3 regions of the Pseudomonas sp. LRF_L74 genome follow, and region 3 is predicted to be linked to each of the others. Evidence: predicted binding sites of a transcription regulator. Region 3 holds the regulator's gene; each other region holds the start of a gene.

Region 1 (5,916 bases), on a different contig from region 3:
CCGAAGCACGCATGTTGTCGAGCTTCTTGCCCTTGGTGGGGTTGAGCACCAGGTCGTTGTCGCGGCTGTTGATGCCGCACAGCTGGCCTTCGTAGATTTCGTCGCCAGGGCCGAGGAACAGCTTGCCGCGGCTCTGCAGAGTCTCCAGCGAGTAGGTCAGGGCAGTGCCGGTGGCCATCGAGACCAGTACGCCGTTCTGGCGGTTGGTGACTTCGCCGGCCTTGATCGGGCCGTAGTGGCTGAAGGTCGAGGTCAGGATGCCGGTACCCGAGGTCAGGGTCAGGAAGTTGTTACGGAAGCCGATCAGGCCACGCGCCGGGATGGTGTATTCCAGGCGGATACGGCCTTTGCCGTCGGGGATCATGTTGGTCAGATCGCCTTTGCGCAGGCCCATCTGCTCCATCACCGAGCCCTGGTTCTGCTCTTCGATGTCGATGGTCACGCTTTCGTACGGCTCCTGCTTCTCGCCGTCTTTCTCGATGATCACCACTTCCGGACGGCCGACGGCCAGTTCGAAGCCTTCGCGGCGCATGTTCTCGATCAGTACCGACAGGTGCAGCTCGCCACGGCCGGAGACCTTGAACTTCTCGGGCGAGTCGCCTTGCTCGACGCGCAGGGCCACGTTGTGCAGCAGCTCTTTGTCCAGACGGTCCTTGATGTTGCGGCTGGTGACGAACTTGCCTTCTTTACCGGCGAACGGCGAGTCGTTGACCTGGAAGGTCATGCTCACGGTCGGCTGGTCGACGGTCAGGGCCGGCAGGGCCTCGACGTTCTGCGGATCGCACAGGGTGTCGGAGATGAACAGCTCTTCCATGCCGCTGACGCAGACGATGTCGCCGGCCTGGGCTTCCTGCACTTCGACGCGCTGCAGGCCGGAGTGGCCCATGATCTTGAGGATACGGCCGTTGCGCTTCTTGCCTTCGTCGTCGATCGCGGTGACCGGGCTGTTCGCCTTGATCTTGCCACGGGCGATACGGCCGATGCCGATCACGCCGAGGAAGCTGTTGTAGTCCAGCTGCGAGATCTGCATCTGGAACGGGCCTTCGGCATCGACTTTCGGCACCGGCACGTGGTCGACGATGGCCTGGAACAGGGCATCCATGTTGTCGTCCATCTTCTCGTGGTCCATGCCGGCGATGCCGTTCAGGGCGCTGGCGTAGACGATCGGGAAGTCGAGTTGCTCGTCGGTGGCGCCGAGGTTGTCGAACAGGTCGAAGATCTGGTCGATGACCCAGTCAGGGCGTGCGCCCGGACGGTCGATCTTGTTGACCACGACGATCGGACGCAGGCCGGCCTTGAACGCCTTCTGGGTCACGAAACGGGTTTGCGGCATCGGGCCGTCCTGGGCGTCGACGACCAGCAGCACGGAGTCGACCATCGACATCACGCGCTCGACTTCACCGCCGAAGTCGGCGTGGCCGGGGGTGTCGACGATGTTGATGTCGTAGCCGTTCCATTTCAGCGCGGTGTTCTTCGCCAGGATGGTGATGCCGCGCTCTTTTTCCTGGTCGTTGCTGTCCATCACACGCTCGTTTTCGAGCTCTTTGCGATCCAGGGTGCCGGACAGGCGCAGCAGTTTGTCGACGAGGGTGGTCTTGCCATGGTCGACGTGGGCGATGATGGCGATGTTGCGGAGATTTTCGATCACGGAGGTGGTCTCGATTAATGATTCTGAAGTCGTTGGCAGCGCACGTTACGCAGCCAGGATGAACAAGGGGTTAATCCGCCGGTCAGTCGGGAGGCCGCCTGCGTCGGACTTCGGCGAGAAGCCGCGTGGTTCTAGCTCGGGCGATAGACGCGCACATTGGCATGCCCCTCGCTCAGCAGATGGTGCGCATGCAGGCGGCTCATCACGCCCTTGTCGCAATACAGCAGGTACTGGCGGTTGCCATCCAGGTCCTTGAAACGGCTGTTGATCGCATAGAACGGCAAGGCCTGCACGTCGATGCCGTCGAGCTGCAACGGCTCGTCTTCGCTGGCATCGGGATGGCGGATGTCGATGACGATCTGCCCCGGCAGCGCTTCGTTGACTTCCTCGACTTGCAGGTCCTTGCCCAGCTCGTCGATCACCCGGTCCACGGTCATCCGCGTGGCGCGCGCCAGGGCGCGTTCGAGGATGGCCATGTCGAACTGCGTTTCTTCGTATTCGATGCGCGAGCGCTTGGCCCGGGTCGTCGGGTTCACCGAGATCACGCCGCAATACTCGGGCATGTGCTTGGCGTACTCGGCGGTGCCGATTTCGTAGGCGGTGTCGATGATGTCCTGCTTGTGGCTGGCCACCAGCGGGCGCAGCACCAGCATGTCGGTAGCCGAGTCGATCACCGACAAATTCGGCAGGGTCTGGCTCGACACCTGGGAAATCGCCTCGCCGGTCACCAGCGCGTCGATGCGCAGCTCCTCGGCGATACGCGTGGCGGCACGCAGCATCATGCGCTTGAGCACCACGCCCATCTGGCTGTTGTCGACCTTGCCGAGAATCTCGCCGACCACTTCCTCGAACGGCACGCTGATGAACAGCACGCGGTGCGAGCTGCCGAATTTCTGCCACAGGTGATGGGCCACTTCCATCACGCCCAGCTCGTGGGCTCGGCCACCGAGGTTGAAGAAGCAGAAATGGGTGAGCAGGCCGCGACGCATCATCTGGTAGGCGGCGACGGTGGAGTCGAAACCGCCGGACATCAGCACCAGGGTCTGCTCCAGCGAGCCCAGCGGATACCCGCCGATGCCGTCGTGCTGGTGATGGATGACGAACAGGCGCTCATGGCGGATTTCCATGCGCACTTCGACTTGCGGCTGCTTCAGGTCGATACCGGCGGCGCCACATTGCTGGCGCAGTTGGCTGCCGACATAACGCTCGATTTCCATCGAGGTGAAACTGTGGGTCCCGGCACGCTTGCAGCGTACGGCGAAGACCTTGCCCGGCAGTTGCTCGGCGTAGTGCAGCTTGCACTTCTCCAGCACGTCGTCGAAATCGCCCAGCGGGTATTCGTTGATCTCCAGGAAATGGGCGATGCCCGGCGTACAGACCAGACGGTCGATCATCTGCTGCAACGCTTTCGGGTCCTCGATCGCGGTCTCCACTTCAAGGTTGTCCCACACGCCATCGACCCGCAGCGCAGGATCGAGATCGCGCAGGACGGTGCGGATGTTCTTCCCGAGCTGACGGATGAAGTGCTTGCGCACCGGCCGGCTCTTGATGGTGATTTCCGGGAAGACTTTGACGATCAGTTTCATGGAGAACAGTGCCCACACGAGGCGTCGAAAAACAGGGGCGCGGAGTATAGCGGAAATTGTTCAAGCTTTGACCAAAAACAATGATCACCTACCAGAGCGCAACAAAATGGTGCGAAGCATCGATAACAAGCACCAAAATGAATCACCCACCATCCAGCCAGCATGGCAATGCCCCCTGCAAAGCCTGTCTTTGAGGCCTTGCGCCCATTCCAGGGCACTGGCATGCAATTTGCTCCCTTGTGAGGCAGTGAGCTCTGGCGGACCATCCGCCCGGCTTGACCCGTATCCAGGGAGCATCCGTCAAACGCTCCCATATTTCCGGAGGACACCATGTCGAAGACGCAACAACTGATCAAAGAACACGACGTGAAGTGGATTGACCTGCGCTTCACCGACACCAAGGGCAAACAACAGCACGTGACCATGCCAGCCCGTGACGCCCTCGAAGACGATTTCTTCGAAGTCGGCAAAATGTTCGACGGTTCCTCCATCGCCGGTTGGAAAGGCATCGAAGCCTCCGACATGATCCTGCTGCCTGACGACAGCACCGCGGTTCTCGACCCGTTCACCGAAGAACCGACCGTCATCCTGGTTTGCGACATCATCGAGCCGAGCACCATGCAAGGCTACGACCGCGACCCGCGCTCCATCGCCAAGCGCGCCGAGGAATACCTCAAGTCCACCGGTATCGGCGACACCGTATTCGTCGGTCCGGAGCCCGAGTTCTTCGTCTTCGACGAAGTGAAATTCAAGTCCGACATCTCCGGCTCGATGTTCAAGATCTTCTCCGAGCAGGCTTCCTGGAACACCGACGCTGACTTCGAGACCGGCAACAAAGGCCACCGTCCGGGCGTCAAAGGTGGCTACTTCCCGGTTCCGCCAGTCGATCACGACCACGAAATCCGCACCGCCATGTGCAACGCCCTGGAAGAAATGGGCCTGACCGTCGAAGTTCACCACCACGAAGTGGCGACCGCCGGCCAGAACGAGATCGGCGTGAAGTTCAACACCCTGGTCGCCAAGGCTGACGAAACCCAGACCCTGAAGTACTGCGTACACAACGTGGCCGATGCCTACGGCAAGACCGCGACCTTCATGCCGAAGCCGCTGTACGGCGACAACGGCTCGGGCATGCACGTACACATGTCCATCTCCAAAGAAGGCAAGAACACCTTCGCGGGCGAAGGCTATGCCGGCCTGTCGGAAACCGCGCTGTACTTCATCGGCGGCATCATCAAGCACGGCAAGGCCCTGAACGGCTTCACCAACCCGTCGACCAACTCCTACAAGCGCCTGGTTCCGGGCTTCGAAGCACCAGTGATGCTGGCCTACTCGGCGCGCAACCGCTCCGCCTCGATCCGTATCCCGTACGTGTCGAGCCCGAAAGCCCGCCGCATCGAAGCGCGCTTCCCGGACCCGGCCGCCAACCCCTACCTGGCCTTCGCCGCCCTGCTGATGGCCGGCCTGGACGGCATCCAGAACAAGATCCACCCTGGCGATGCCGCCGACAAGAACCTGTACGACCTGCCGCCGGAAGAAGCTGCCAACATCCCGCAAGTGTGCGGCAGCCTGAAAGAAGCGCTGGAAGAACTGGACAAGGGCCGCGCGTTCCTGACCAAGGGCGGCGTGTTCTCCGACGACTTCATCGATGCCTTCATCGCCCTGAAGTCCGAAGAAGAAATCAAGGTGCGCACCTTCGTGCACCCGCTGGAATACGACCTGTACTACAGCGTCTGATCCCGGCCACGCGCCATTGAGAGAGGCCTCCTTCGGGAGGCCTTTTCCGTTTTGGGTATCGACGTTGAGGCAGGAACGGATATTCGTCCAATACCTGTTCTTACGCGGTGTGTTCAGACGTCATTCCCGCGAAGGCGGGAACCCAGATAAAAGACGCTTCTGGATCATTCCCCTTCGGGCCAGCGCAAGCGCTGTTCAGCGATGGAGCCGCTGTCCCGCCTTCGCGGGAATGACGGGGGATGACGAACGTCCGCTCCTACCTCAAAGCAATCGCCCAATCCTTTGCACGAACGCACGCTGCAAGGGCTACCTGCTTGCCAGTCCTGCGTGCAGATGCAAGGCTTAGCGGCATTCACCAGGAGAGTGCTCCCATGCGCGTGCTGACCGCTTGTCTGCTGTGCCTGATTTCACTGTCGGCAACCGCCGAGATTTACAAGTACACCGACGCCAAGGGCAATACGGTGTTCACCAACCAGCCTCCGGAAGGCAAGAACGTCGAGACCGTCAAGTTGCCACCGACCAATACCGTGCAGCCTCCCAGCTCCGCCAGCCATGCCACCGGCAGCGGCAGCGAGAGCAGCGGGATGATCCCGGCCCAGGCCTACAGGGTCTTGCAACTGAGCAATATCCCCAACGATGAAGCACTGCGGGTCAACAATGGCACCTTCGTGGTGCAGGTGGACATCCAGCCCGACCTGCAGCCCGGCCACAGCCTGCAACTGCTGCTCGACGGCAAACCTTACGGCGCGCCCAGCGCCAGCACGCAACTGCAGGTTTCCACGGCGGACCGGGGCGAGCACAGCCTGGCGGTGGAAGTGCGCCAGGGCAGCCAGCCCGTGCAGCAAAGCCCGACCGTGACCTTCACCCTGCAACGCACCAGCGTCAACGCTCCCGCCCGCCGCGCCAACTGACCCGCGAGACCCTATGCACCGTCTGCTGTTCGCC
Region 2 (5,916 bases), on a different contig from region 3:
CGACCTGTTCGCCCGCATGAAGGCCGGCGAGTTCCCGGACGGCGCCCGTTCGCTGCGTGCCAAGATCGACATGGCCTCGCGCAACATGAACCTGCGTGACCCGATCCTCTATCGCATCCGCCACGCCCATCACCACCAGACCGGCGACAAGTGGTGCATCTACCCGAGCTACGACTTCACCCATGGCCAGTCCGATGCCATCGAAGGCGTCACGCATTCGATCTGCACCCTGGAGTTCGAGGATCACCGTCCGCTGTACGAGTGGTTCCTGGCCAACCTGCCGGTGCCGGCGCAGCCGCGCCAGTACGAGTTCGCCCGGCTCAACCTGAACTACACCATCACCAGCAAGCGCAAGCTCAAGCAACTGGTGGACGAGAACCACGTCAACGGTTGGGACGACCCGCGCATGTCGACCCTGTCCGGCTATCGCCGCCGTGGCTACACCCCGGCCTCGATCCGCACCTTCTGCGACATGATCGGCGTCAACCGTGCTGGCGGCCTGGTGGACATCGGCATGCTGGAGTTCGCCATCCGCGAAGACCTGGACGCCAATGCCTCGCGCGCCATGTGTGTGCTCAAGCCGCTCAAGGTGGTGATCACCAACTACCCGCAAGGCCAGGTCGAGAATCTGGAACTGGCGCGCCATCCCAAGCAGGACATCGGTACCCGCGTGCTACCGTTCTCCCGCGAGATCTACATCGACGCCGGTGACTTCGAGGAAACCCCACCGGACGGCTTCAAGCGCCTGGTTCCGGGCGGCGAAGCACGCCTGCGCGGCAGCTACGTGATCCGTGCCGACGAGGCGATCAAGGACGCTGCCGGCAACATCGTCGAACTGCACTGCTCCTACGACGAGAACACCCTGGGCAAGAACCCCGAGGGGCGCAAGGTCAAGGGCGTGATCCACTGGGTGCCGGCCGCCGAGAGCGTCGAGTGCGAAGTGCGCCTGTACGACCGCCTGTTCCGCTCGGCCAGCCCGGAGAAGGCCGAAGAGGGTGGCAGCTTCCTCGACAACATCAACCCCGAGTCGCTGGTGGTGCTCAAGGGCTGCCGCGCCGAGCCGTCGCTGGCCCAGGCCAGTGTCGATGATCGTTTCCAGTTCGAGCGTGAAGGCTACTTCTGCCTGGATGCCAAGGATTCCAAAGCCGATGCGCTGGTATTCAACCGCACCGTGACGCTGCGCGATTCCTGGGGGCAGTAAATGGCACTGAGCATTTACAACACCCTGAGCAAGGTCAAGGAACCGTTCAAGCCGCTGATCGATAACCAGGTGCGCATGTACGTCTGCGGCATGACCGTGTACGACTTCTGCCACATCGGCCATGCGCGGGTGATGGTGGCCTTCGACGTGGTTACCCGCTGGCTGCGTCATCGCGGCTATGACGTGACCTACGTGCGCAACATCACCGACATCGACGACAAGATCATCAAGCGTGCCAACGAGAACGGCGAACCGTTCGAGGCGCTGGTCGAGCGCATGATCGCGGCGATGCACGAAGACGAAGGCCGCCTGGCCGTACTGCGCCCGGACATCGAGCCGCGCGCCACCGGCCACATCGCCGGCATGCACACGATGATCCAGACCCTGATCGACAAGGGCTTCGCCTATGCGCCAGGCAACGGCGACGTGTACTACCGCGTCACCAAGTTCGAAACCTACGGCAAGCTGTCGCGACGCAAGATCGACGAGTTGAAGATCGGCGCGCGCATCGAGGTCGACGAAATCAAGGAAGACCCACTGGACTTCGTCCTGTGGAAAGCCGCCAAGCCGGGCGAACCGAGCTGGCAGTCGCCGTGGGGCGCCGGGCGTCCGGGCTGGCACATCGAGTGCTCGGTGATGTCCACCTGCTGCCTGGGCGAAACCTTCGATATCCATGGCGGCGGCCCGGACCTGGTGTTTCCGCACCACGAGAACGAGATCGCCCAGAGCGAAGCGGCCACCGGCAAGCAGTACGCCAATGCCTGGATGCACGCCGGCGCCGTGCGCGTGGACGGCGAGAAGATGTCCAAGAGCCTGGGCAACTTCTTTACCATTCGCGAGGTGCTGGAAAAGTACCATCCCGAGGTGGTGCGCTACCTGCTGGTGTCCAGCCACTACCGCAGCCCGATCAACTACTCGGAAGAAAGCCTCAAGGAAGCCAAAGGCGCCCTGGAGCGCTTCTACAACGGCCTGAAAGGCCTGCCCGAAGCGGCGCCGGCTGGCGGCGAGGCGTTCATCGAGCGTTTCACCGCGGCGATGGACGACGACTTCAACTCGCCGGAAGCCTGCGCGGTGCTGTTCGAAATGATCCGCGAGGTCAACCGCCTGCGCGAATCCGACCTGCAGGCGGCCGCTGGCCTGGCCGCCCAGCTCAAGATGCTGGCCGGCCTGCTCGGCGTGCTGCAGTTGGAGCCGGATGCTTTCCTCAAGGCGGGCGCCGAAGGCAAGGTCGATGCGGCCGAGGTCGAAGCCCTGATCGCCGCGCGCCTGCAAGCCCGCGCCGAGAAGAACTGGGCCGAGTCCGACCGTATCCGCGACCAGCTCACTGCCATGGGCGTGGTGCTGGAGGATGGCAAGGGCGGTACGACCTGGCGGTTGGCGGAGTAATCCAATCGGGAGCAGGGGGCCAGGCGTCTCCCTGCTCCTGCACTGCATCGCCTGGCGCGAGTCCGTCAGCGTCGCGCACAGGGCGCGAGGGTGGTGGTGCCAGATAAGTGGCAACCCGCTCTGTCACTCGGCGGTAAAAGCTTGCCGCTTGCCGTTTTTTTGGCGCTCTTGTTTCAGTCAAGCCTTTGAAATCAAAGGATAAATATTTGTGGCATGAGCTTTGCTAAAAGTCATGTGCGGCAACCATGGCCGCGTGACGGCAAAGGTTTCAGGTCATGAGTATCAGCTTCGCTAATGCACTCGGCATCCATGAACAGGCTCTGAGCTTCCGCACCCAGCGTGCCGAAGTGTTGGCGAACAACCTTGTCAATGCCGACACCCCCAACTTCAAGGCGCGCGATATCGACTTCGCCTCGGTGCTCGCCGAACAGAACCAGAAAGCCCAGGGCAGTACGACGGCCAATGCCGGCAGCTTCGCCATGGCCCATACCAATGACCGTCATATCGAGGTCAGTACGGGCAGCGCAGGCCTGGGCGAGGAAGGGCTGCTGTATCGCAACCCCTACCAGCCATCGCTCGACCAGAACAGCGTCGATGCCCAGGTCGAGCAGGCCAAGTACGCCGAGAACGCTGTGCAGTTCCAGGCCAGCTTTACCCTGCTCAATAGCAAATTCAAGGGATTGCTCGGTGCAATCCGGGGTGAATAAGGAGTCTCAGCATGTCTCTCGCCAGTATCTTCAACATCGCCGGTTCGGGTATGAGCGCACAGACCGTGCGTCTGAATACCGTGGCCAGCAACATCGCCAACGCCGAGTCGGTGTCTTCCAGCGTCGACCAGACCTACCGCGCCCGTCATCCGTTGTTTTCCACCCTCTACCAGGAGGGCACCAGCCAGGGATCGCTGTTCGAGGAGCAGGATGTCGCGGGGGCAGGGGTGCAGGTACTCGGTGTGGTCGAGGACCAGAGCGAGCTGGAGGCGCGCTATGAACCGAACCATCCGGCGGCCAACGCCGAGGGCTACGTGTATTACCCGAACGTCAACGTGGTCGAGGAGATGGCCGACATGATTTCCGCCAGCCGTTCGTTCCAGACCAACGCAGAAATCATGAACACCACCAAGCAGATGATGCAAAAAGCCCTGACACTCGGCCAGTGAGGAAAACCGTGAATGGCTACTACCAGTGATGTGCTGTCGAGCCTGAGTTCGACCACTAGCACGAGCACGACCAGCAGTTCCAGCTCCAGCAGCACGGGCACCAGCAGCCTGGGCAAGGATGAATTCCTGCAACTGCTGGTGACCCAATTGACCAACCAGAACCCGCTGGACCCGCAGGACAACACCGAGTTCGTGTCCCAGCTCGCCCAGTTCAGTTCGCTGGAGTCGCTGAGCAACCTCAACACCACGGCCGAGTCGCTGCTTTCCAGCTATCAGTCGTCGCAGGCGCTGCAGGCCTCGTCGCTGGTCGGCACCACGGTGTCGGTCGCGACCGACGAGACGCTGGTGGACACCTCGGCGGGAATCACCGGCAGCCTGGTGATGCCGTCCTCCGGCTCGGACGTGACCGTATCGGTCTACGACGAGGCCGGTTCCCTGGTCACCACCCTGGAGCTGGGTTCCCAGGCCAGTGGGACGGTGGCATTCGACTGGGATGGCACCGACTCCAGCGGCGCGACCGTGGATTCCGGCACCTACAGCTTTGTCGCCAGCGCCAGCATCGACGGGACCAGTACCGCGTTGACCACCTACCTGCCGGTGACAGTGAACAGCGTGACCCTCGGCACCGATGCCAGCGACATGACCCTCAACCTGGCCACCGGCGATAGCGTCCTGCTTGCCGATGTGCAAACGATCAGCAAATGAGCCGGCTTCCCGGCGAGGAGTAACCAGATGAGCTTCAATGTCGGCCTCAGCGGGCTACAGGCGGCGACCACCGATCTCGACGTCACCGGCAACAACATCGCCAACGTGGGCACTACCGGCTTCAAGTCGTCGCGGGCGGAGTTCGCCGATCTCTACGCCAACTCGATGAACCTCGGCTCGACCAGCAACTCGACCGGCAACGGCGTGCAGGTCGCCGCGGTGTCCCAGCAGTTCACCCAGGGCAATATCACCACCACCGGCGCGACCCTGGACCTGGCAATCAGCGGCAACGGCTTCTTCGTGCTGAGCGGCAACGGCTCGCAGGTGTATACCCGCGACGGTACCTTCAGCACCGATTCCGATGGCTACATCGTCAACAGCTCGGGCTATAACCTGCAGGGCTACGCGGTGGACGCCAACGGCAGCGTCGTTTCCGGGGTGCTGACTGACCTGCAGGTCGACACCTCCAGCCAGACGCCGAAGGCGACCACCGAGGTCGACCAGACCCTGAGTCTCAACTCGGCGGCCTCGGTGCCGACCACCACGCCGTTCGATTCCAGCGACTCGACCAGCTACAATTGGTCGACCTCCGCGACCATCTACGACAGCCAGGGCAACTCGCACACCCTGACCCAGTACTTCGCCAAGGACGCCAGCAACGAGTGGACCATGTACGTGCTGGTCGACGGCCGCAACCCGGCCGACCCGACCAGTACCGACCCGTACTCCGCGGAGATGACCTTCTCCAGTTCCGGGGCGCTGACCTCCACCACCAGCAGCGACTTCACCGTCAATGCCGATGGCTCCATCACCCTGAGCAACTGGGTGCCGGCGACCGTCACCGACAGCACCACCGACCCGGTGACCTACGGCAGCAACGGCGCGGCGGCAGCGGCGGCAGGCATCACGCTGGACCTGACCTCCACGACCCAGACGTCCACCAGCTTCGCGGTGACCAGTGTCAGCCAGGACGGTTATGCCACCGGCCAGCTGTCGGGGCTGACGATCGACAGCGAAGGGCAACTGTTCGCCACCTATACCAACGGCGAGTCCAAGCTCATCGGCCAGGTGGCGCTGGCCAACTTCGCCAACACCCAGGGGCTCACTGCCTTGGGCAACAATGCCTGGGCGCAGTCCTCTTCCTCGGGCGAGCCGGTCATCGGCGTGCCGGGTTCCGGCACCCTGGGCAGCCTGACCTCCGGTGCGCTGGAAGACTCCAACGTGGACCTGACCGCCGAGCTGGTGAACCTGATCGTGGCGCAACGCAACTACCAGGCCAACGCCAAGACCATCGAAACCGAGAACACCCTGGCCCAGACCATTATCCAGATGACTTGATGCCAGACGGCGCCATGCCGATGGCCATGGCGCCGCCCGAGGCGACGGGATTCTGCCTTCGACGCCGGCAAGATGTTCATGTGGCAAGCATAAGTCAATGAAATAAAACGATTTTATTTTTTGGCCCGAT
Region 3 (5,916 bases):
GCCTTCATCGAACTTGTTATTGATCAGCTCGATCAGCGCATCTAGCGCCTCGTCTGCCTGCTCGCCTTCCGTGTTGAGGTGCAGGTTGGTGCCTTTGCCTGCTGCCAGCATCATCACGGCCATGATGCTCTTGCCATCGACCTGGCTCTCGGGGGTGCGACCCACACGAACCAGGCAAGGAAAGCGCCCGGCTACGCCGACGAACTTGGCTGCCGCCCTGGCATGCAGGCCGAGTTTGTTGATGATGGTGATTTCACGGGCTGGCATTGCGGCGGGATGTCCTTAGTTGAGGTCGCGATGACGGACCTGAACATTCTTCAGGATGGGTTTAAGCGCCTCCCCCAGACGATTGGCCAGGTAGACCGAGCGGTGATGGCCGCCGGTGCAGCCAATGGCAACGGTGACATAGGCGCGATTGCTGGCTGCGAAACGTGGCAGCCATTTATGCAGGTAAGCGTGGATATCCTGGTACATGTCTTCGACGTCGGGCTGGGCTGCCAGGTATTCCGCGACTGGCTGCTCCAGGCCTGACATATCGCGCAGGTCGGGTTTCCAATACGGATTGGGCAGGCAGCGAACGTCGAATACCACGTCGGCATCGACCGGCATCCCCCGCTTGAAGCCGAACGACTCGACGAGAAAGGCGGTGCCCGGCTCGGGTTTGTTGAGCAGGCGCAGCTTCAGGGTATCGCGCAACTGATAGAGGTTCAGGTGCGTGGTATCGATGCGTAGATCCGCCAGGTCCGCTATCGGGCCGAGCAGCAGGGCTTCGTCGCGAATGGCTTCAGACAGGGCGCGGTTTTCGTTGGTCAGTGGATGGCGCCGCCGAGTTTCGGAAAAGCGCTTGAGCAGCGTGTCTTCCTCGGCATCGAGAAACAGCACATCGCACAGGATATGACGGGCCCTGACTTCATCGAGCAATTCGGGAAAGCGCTGCAACTGGCTGGGCAGGTTGCGTGCATCGATGGAAACGGCGACCTGGGGTTGCAGCAATTCGGTCTGGATCAGCGAGCGCTCGGCCAATTCCGGAAGCAAGGCCGCTGGCAGGTTATCGATGCAATAGAAACCGTTGTCCTCAAGAACATCGAGAGCGGTGCTCTTGCCCGAGCCGGAGCGACCGCTGACGATGATCAGGCGCATGGCGATACCTCAGTGGCCGTTTTGCACGTCGACGATTACCTGGTACAGGTTATCGCTGTTCTGTGCCTGCCGCAGGCGTTCGCGCACTTCGGCGCGGTCGAGCATGCTGGCGATCTGGCGCAGTAGTTCAAGGTGCTCGTCAGTCGCGGCTTCTGGAACCAGCAGTACGAACAACAGATCGACGGGCGCGCCGTCGATCGCGTCGAAATCCACGGCCGCGTCCAGGTGCAGGACCGCGCTGATGGGCGCGGCGCAGCCAGGAAGGCGACAGTGGGGAATGGCGATGCCGTTGCCGAAGCCGGTCGAGCCGAGCTTCTCGCGGGCAATGAGGCTTTCGAAGATGTCCTGGGCATCCAGATCGGCGAAATCGCGCGCAACCAGATTGGCGATCTGTTCGAGGACGCGCTTCTTGCTGCCGCCCGGCACGCTCACGAGGGAGCGGCCGGCGGTCAGTATGTTTTCAAGTCGAATCATGTTGGGGATTAGGTGTATCAGCGAGCAGCCGCGCCTTGCAGGCGACCGAGCTGTTTTTCCTTGTGCTTGATCAGTTGGCGGTCGAGTTTGTCGGTGAGCAGGTCGATGGCGGCGTACATGTCTTCATGTTCAGCATTGGCGACCACTTCACCCCCTGCGATGTGCAGTGTCGCTTCGATTTTTTGCTTGAGCTTTTCGACTTCCATGATCACCTGGACGCTGGTGATCTTGTCGAAATGGCGCTCCAGCCTGCTGAGTTTCTCCCCGACATAGTCACGCATGGCGTCGGTCACATCCAGCTGATGTCCACTGATGTTGACTTGCATACCGCTTCTCCTTGTTGCCGTGCATAAGAGACAGGCTATCGGGCCTGCCGCCGTAACACTCTGGCTGGGAAGCCTTGCGGCTGCATCGGCTGCCGCGCTTTCCCTCAGTGTGGCTCGTCACATCAATCGCTTGCGCTCGCTTGAGGGCGCTATGCCGAGGGACTCCCGGTATTTGGCGACTGTCCGACGTGCTACCTGAATGCCCTGTGCCTCCAGTAAACCAGCGATCTTGCTGTCGCTCAACGGCTTTTTCGCGTTTTCCGCGCCGACGAGTTTTTTGATGATCGCGCGGATCGCGGTGGACGAGCATTCGCCCCCTTCGGCGGTGCTGACGTGGCTGGAGAAGAAGTACTTCAGTTCGTAGATGCCACGCGGGGTGTGCATGAATTTCTGCGTGGTGACCCGCGAAATGGTCGACTCGTGCATGCCCACCGCCTCGGCGATGTCATGCAGGACCAGGGGTTTCATCGCCTCGTCGCCGTAGTCGAGGAAACCGCGCTGGTGCTCGACGATCTGTGTCGCGACCTTCATCAGGGTCTCGTTGCGGCTCTGCAGGCTCTTGATGAACCAGCGCGCTTCCTGCAATTGGTTGCGCATGAAGGTGTTGTCGGCGCTGGAGTCGGCGCGTTTGACGAAGCCGGCGTACTGGGCGTTGACGCGTAGGCGCGGTACGGCTTCCTGGTTCAATTCGACCAGCCAGCGGTCATTGTGCTTGCGCACGATCACGTCCGGCACGACGTACTCCGGTTCGCTCGCTTCGATCTGCGAGCCGGGGCGCGGATTGAGGCTCTGGATCAGTTCGATGACCTGGCGCAGCTCGTCTTCCTTGAGTTTCATGCGGCGCATGAGCTGGCTGTAGTCGCGGCTGCCGAGCAGGTCGAGATGGTCCTTGGCCAGGCGCTGGGCCTCGGCCAGCCATGGCGTGTCGGCGGGGAGCTGGCGCAGTTGCAGGAGCAGGCATTCGCCCAGGTCGCGTGCGCCGACGCCGGCCGGTTCGAAATGCTGGATGCGGCGCAACACGGCTTCGACTTCGTCGAGTTCGATGTCGAGTTCGGGGTCGAAGGAGGCGACGATCTCTTCGAGGCTCTCTTCCAGATAGCCCTGGTTATTGATGCAGTCGATCAGGGTGACGCCGATCAGGCGGTCGGTATCTGACATGGGGACCAGGTTGAGCTGCCAGAGCAGGTGGGTCTGCAGGCTCTCGCCCGCCGAAGTGCGGGTGGTGAAGTCCCACTCGTCGTCATCGTTGCTTGGCAGGTTGCTGGCGCTGGTCTGGTAGACGTCTTCCCAGGCGGTATCGACAGGCAGCTCGTTGGGAATGGTCTCGTGCCACTCGCCTTCGTCCGTGCTTTCATTGTCGTTGGTGGCGACGGTGGTTTCCTGGAAATTGCTGGTTTCCTGCGCCTGCTGGGTGGTCTGCTCGGCGTTGTCGGCCATCGGGTCGGAGTTGTCGAAATCTTCCCCTTCCTCCTGACGTTCCAGCATGGGGTTGGACTCCAGGGCTTCCTGGATTTCCTGTTGCAGGTCCAGCGTGGAAAGCTGGAGGAGGCGGATGGCTTGTTGCAGCTGCGGTGTCATCGTCAGCTGCTGGCCCATCTTGAGGACTAGCGAGGGTTTCATGGCAGGAAGTCTTGCACCTTATCTGCAGGCGCTATCGCGCCACTCACTACAAGACGCCGAGGCGCCGTCATTAAGCAAATTATATGCCTGATAACGCTGGCTTTGCCTAGGCTTGACAAACATCCTTGTAGCGAGGGCGTTCCGGGTCAGAGGCGGAACTCGTGCCCCAGATAGACTTCCTTGACCAGTTGGTTGGCCAGAATGCTTTGTGCGTCGCCTTCCGCGATGAGCTGGCCGTCGTTGACGATGTACGCGGTTTCACAGATGTCCAGGGTCTCGCGGACGTTGTGATCGGTGATCAGCACGCCGATACCCTTGGCTTTCAGGTGATGAATGATCTGCTTGATATCGCCGACCGAAATCGGATCGACGCCGGCGAAGGGTTCGTCGAGCAGGATGAACTTGGGTTCGGTGGCCAGGGCGCGGGCGATTTCCACGCGGCGGCGTTCGCCTCCGGAGAGGCTCATGCCGAGGTTGTCGCGGATGTGAGTGATGTGGAATTCCTGCAGTAGGCTTTCCAGGGCATCGTTACGTCCGGCGCGGTCCAGGTCCTTGCGGGTTTCCAGGATGGCCATGATGTTGTCGGCCACGCTGAGCTTGCGGAAGATCGAGGCTTCCTGTGGCAGGTAGCCGATGCCCGCACGAGCACGGCCATGCATCGGTTGCTGGCTGATGTCGTTGCTGTCGATCAGCACGCGGCCCTGGTCGGCCTGGACCAGGCCGACGATCATGTAGAAGCAGGTGGTCTTGCCCGCACCATTGGGGCCGAGCAGGCCGACTATCTGGCCGCTGTCGATGGACAGGCTGACGTCGCGAACGACTTGCCGTCCCTTGTAGCTCTTGGCCAGGTGCTGTGCTTTGAGGGTCGCCATTACTGCCCTTGTTTCTGCTGCTGTTCGGTTTTCTTGCGCGGTTGGATGACCATGTCGATACGCGGGCGTGGCGTGCTCACCGACGAGCCGTTGGCACGGCCGGCGTTGACGATCTGGCGCTGGGTGTCATAGACGATCTTCTCGCCTTCGAAGGTGTTGCCTTCCTGGATGACCTTGGCCTGGTCGATCAGTACGATGCGGTCGTTGGTTGCGAAGTACTGGATGGTCATGCCGTAGGCCTTGACGATTTCCTTGTCCACCGCGGGCTTCTGCTCGTAGTAGGCAGGCTTGCCCACCGAGGTGAAGACTTCCACGTCACCACTCTTGTTCTGAGTGATGGTCACGGTGTCGCCGGTGATCTTCATGGTGCCCTGGGTGATCACGACGCCACCGCGATAGACGGCGACGCCTTGCTTGTCATCCAGTTCGGCGCTGTCGGCCTGCACGCGGATCGGTTGCTCGCGATCGCTGGGCAGGGCCCAGGCGCTCAGGCTTCCCAGCGCTGCGCTCAGGCTGACGAACAATAGGGGGAGGGTGTTAACGAACCTCATGCTGGCCTCTTACGTTGGACTGCAGGAAAACCCTGCCGTCATTCAAGTACGCTTTCATTCCTTGTGCCGTGGTCACCCCATTGGCGGCCTCGATTCTAACGGCTTGTGCGGTTTGCGCATATTGCTCGTCGGGAAATACGGTCATCCGGCTGCTGGTGATCACCACTGGCCGGTCTTTGGCATCGGTGCGGGCGATGCGCACGGCGTCGATCAGTTCGACCTGCTTGCCCTTGGGCGCCACTTCGGCGCGTTCGCTCTGCACATGCCATGGGTAGGCGGTACCGCGATACAGCTGCAGGTCAGGCTTGCTGAGCTCGGTGATGTCGCTGGCTTTCATGTGGTCGAGGCGCTCGGCGGTCATGTCGTAGTGGACCTGGCCATCCTCCTGGAACTGCCGGGTGTTGACCTTGGTCGCGTAGAAGTCCACCGGGCTTTCGGCATCCGTCGCCGCCTGGTGATCCATGAAGCTTTCCGGGCGGATGTTCCAGTAGCCCACGGCGGCAAGCAGGGCCGCGAGAAGGACGATGATGGGCAGACGCAGTCTTGCAGACATGGAGAACCTTATAGGTAGGCAGCCTGGGCGGCTTCGAGGCTGCCCTGGGCGTGCATGATCAGTTCGCAGAACTCGCGTGCAGCGCCTTCGCCGCCGCGCGCGTGGGTCACTCCGTGAGCATGCCGGCGCACGAAGTCGTTGGCGTTGGCCACGGCCATGCCCAGGCCGACACGGCGGATCACCGGCAGGTCGGGCAGGTCGTCGCCCAGGTAGGCGACTTGTGCATAGCCGAGGCCGAGTTCGCCGAGCAGTTCGTCGAGTACGACCAGTTTGTCCTCGCGGCCCTGGTAGAGGTGCTGGATGCCGAGGTTCTGCGCACGCCGCTCGACCACCGGGGTCTTGCGGCCGCTGATGATCGCAGTGCGTACGCCGCTGTTCAT

The links. The regulator sigma-54, encoded in region 3, starts transcription at its own class of promoters, with help from an activator protein. The targets are predictions, from matches to a motif close to ANTGGCATNNANNTTGCTNT.
Region 1: a site for sigma-54 is predicted at 3,451-3,470, ahead of glnA (glutamate--ammonia ligase). Genes of this name have one in related genera too.
Region 2: a site for sigma-54 is predicted at 2,795-2,814, ahead of flgB (flagellar basal body rod protein FlgB). Genes of this name have one in related genera too.

What each region holds. Positions count from the first base shown of each region.
Region 1 covers NZ_CBFFRH010000001.1:253,719-259,634, forward strand. Annotated here, with positions in the region: gene typA (translational GTPase TypA) at 1-1,648, opposite strand, end outside; gene thiI (tRNA uracil 4-sulfurtransferase ThiI) at 1,780-3,234, opposite strand; gene glnA (glutamate--ammonia ligase) at 3,565-4,971, shown strand; gene ACSZPK_RS01255 (DUF4124 domain-containing protein) at 5,343-5,882, shown strand; gene ACSZPK_RS01260 (DUF4124 domain-containing protein) at 5,896-5,916, shown strand, end outside.
Region 2 covers NZ_CBFFRH010000013.1:18,601-24,516, forward strand. Annotated here, with positions in the region: gene ACSZPK_RS24470 (glutamine--tRNA ligase/YqeY domain fusion protein) at 1-1,201, shown strand, start outside; gene cysS (cysteine--tRNA ligase) at 1,202-2,587, shown strand; gene flgB (flagellar basal body rod protein FlgB) at 2,863-3,294, shown strand; gene flgC (flagellar basal body rod protein FlgC) at 3,306-3,743, shown strand; gene ACSZPK_RS24490 (flagellar hook assembly protein FlgD) at 3,756-4,448, shown strand; gene flgE (flagellar hook protein FlgE) at 4,476-5,786, shown strand.
Region 3 covers NZ_CBFFRH010000004.1:222,881-228,796, reverse strand. Annotated here, with positions in the region: gene ACSZPK_RS12435 (HPr family phosphocarrier protein) at 1-267, opposite strand, end outside; gene rapZ (RNase adapter RapZ) at 283-1,140, opposite strand; gene ptsN (PTS IIA-like nitrogen regulatory protein PtsN) at 1,150-1,614, opposite strand; gene hpf (ribosome hibernation-promoting factor, HPF/YfiA family) at 1,632-1,940, opposite strand; gene ACSZPK_RS12415 (RNA polymerase factor sigma-54) at 2,058-3,560, opposite strand; gene lptB (LPS export ABC transporter ATP-binding protein) at 3,707-4,432, opposite strand; gene lptA (lipopolysaccharide transport periplasmic protein LptA) at 4,432-4,983, opposite strand; gene lptC (LPS export ABC transporter periplasmic protein LptC) at 4,970-5,536, opposite strand; gene ACSZPK_RS12395 (KdsC family phosphatase) at 5,545-5,916, opposite strand, start outside.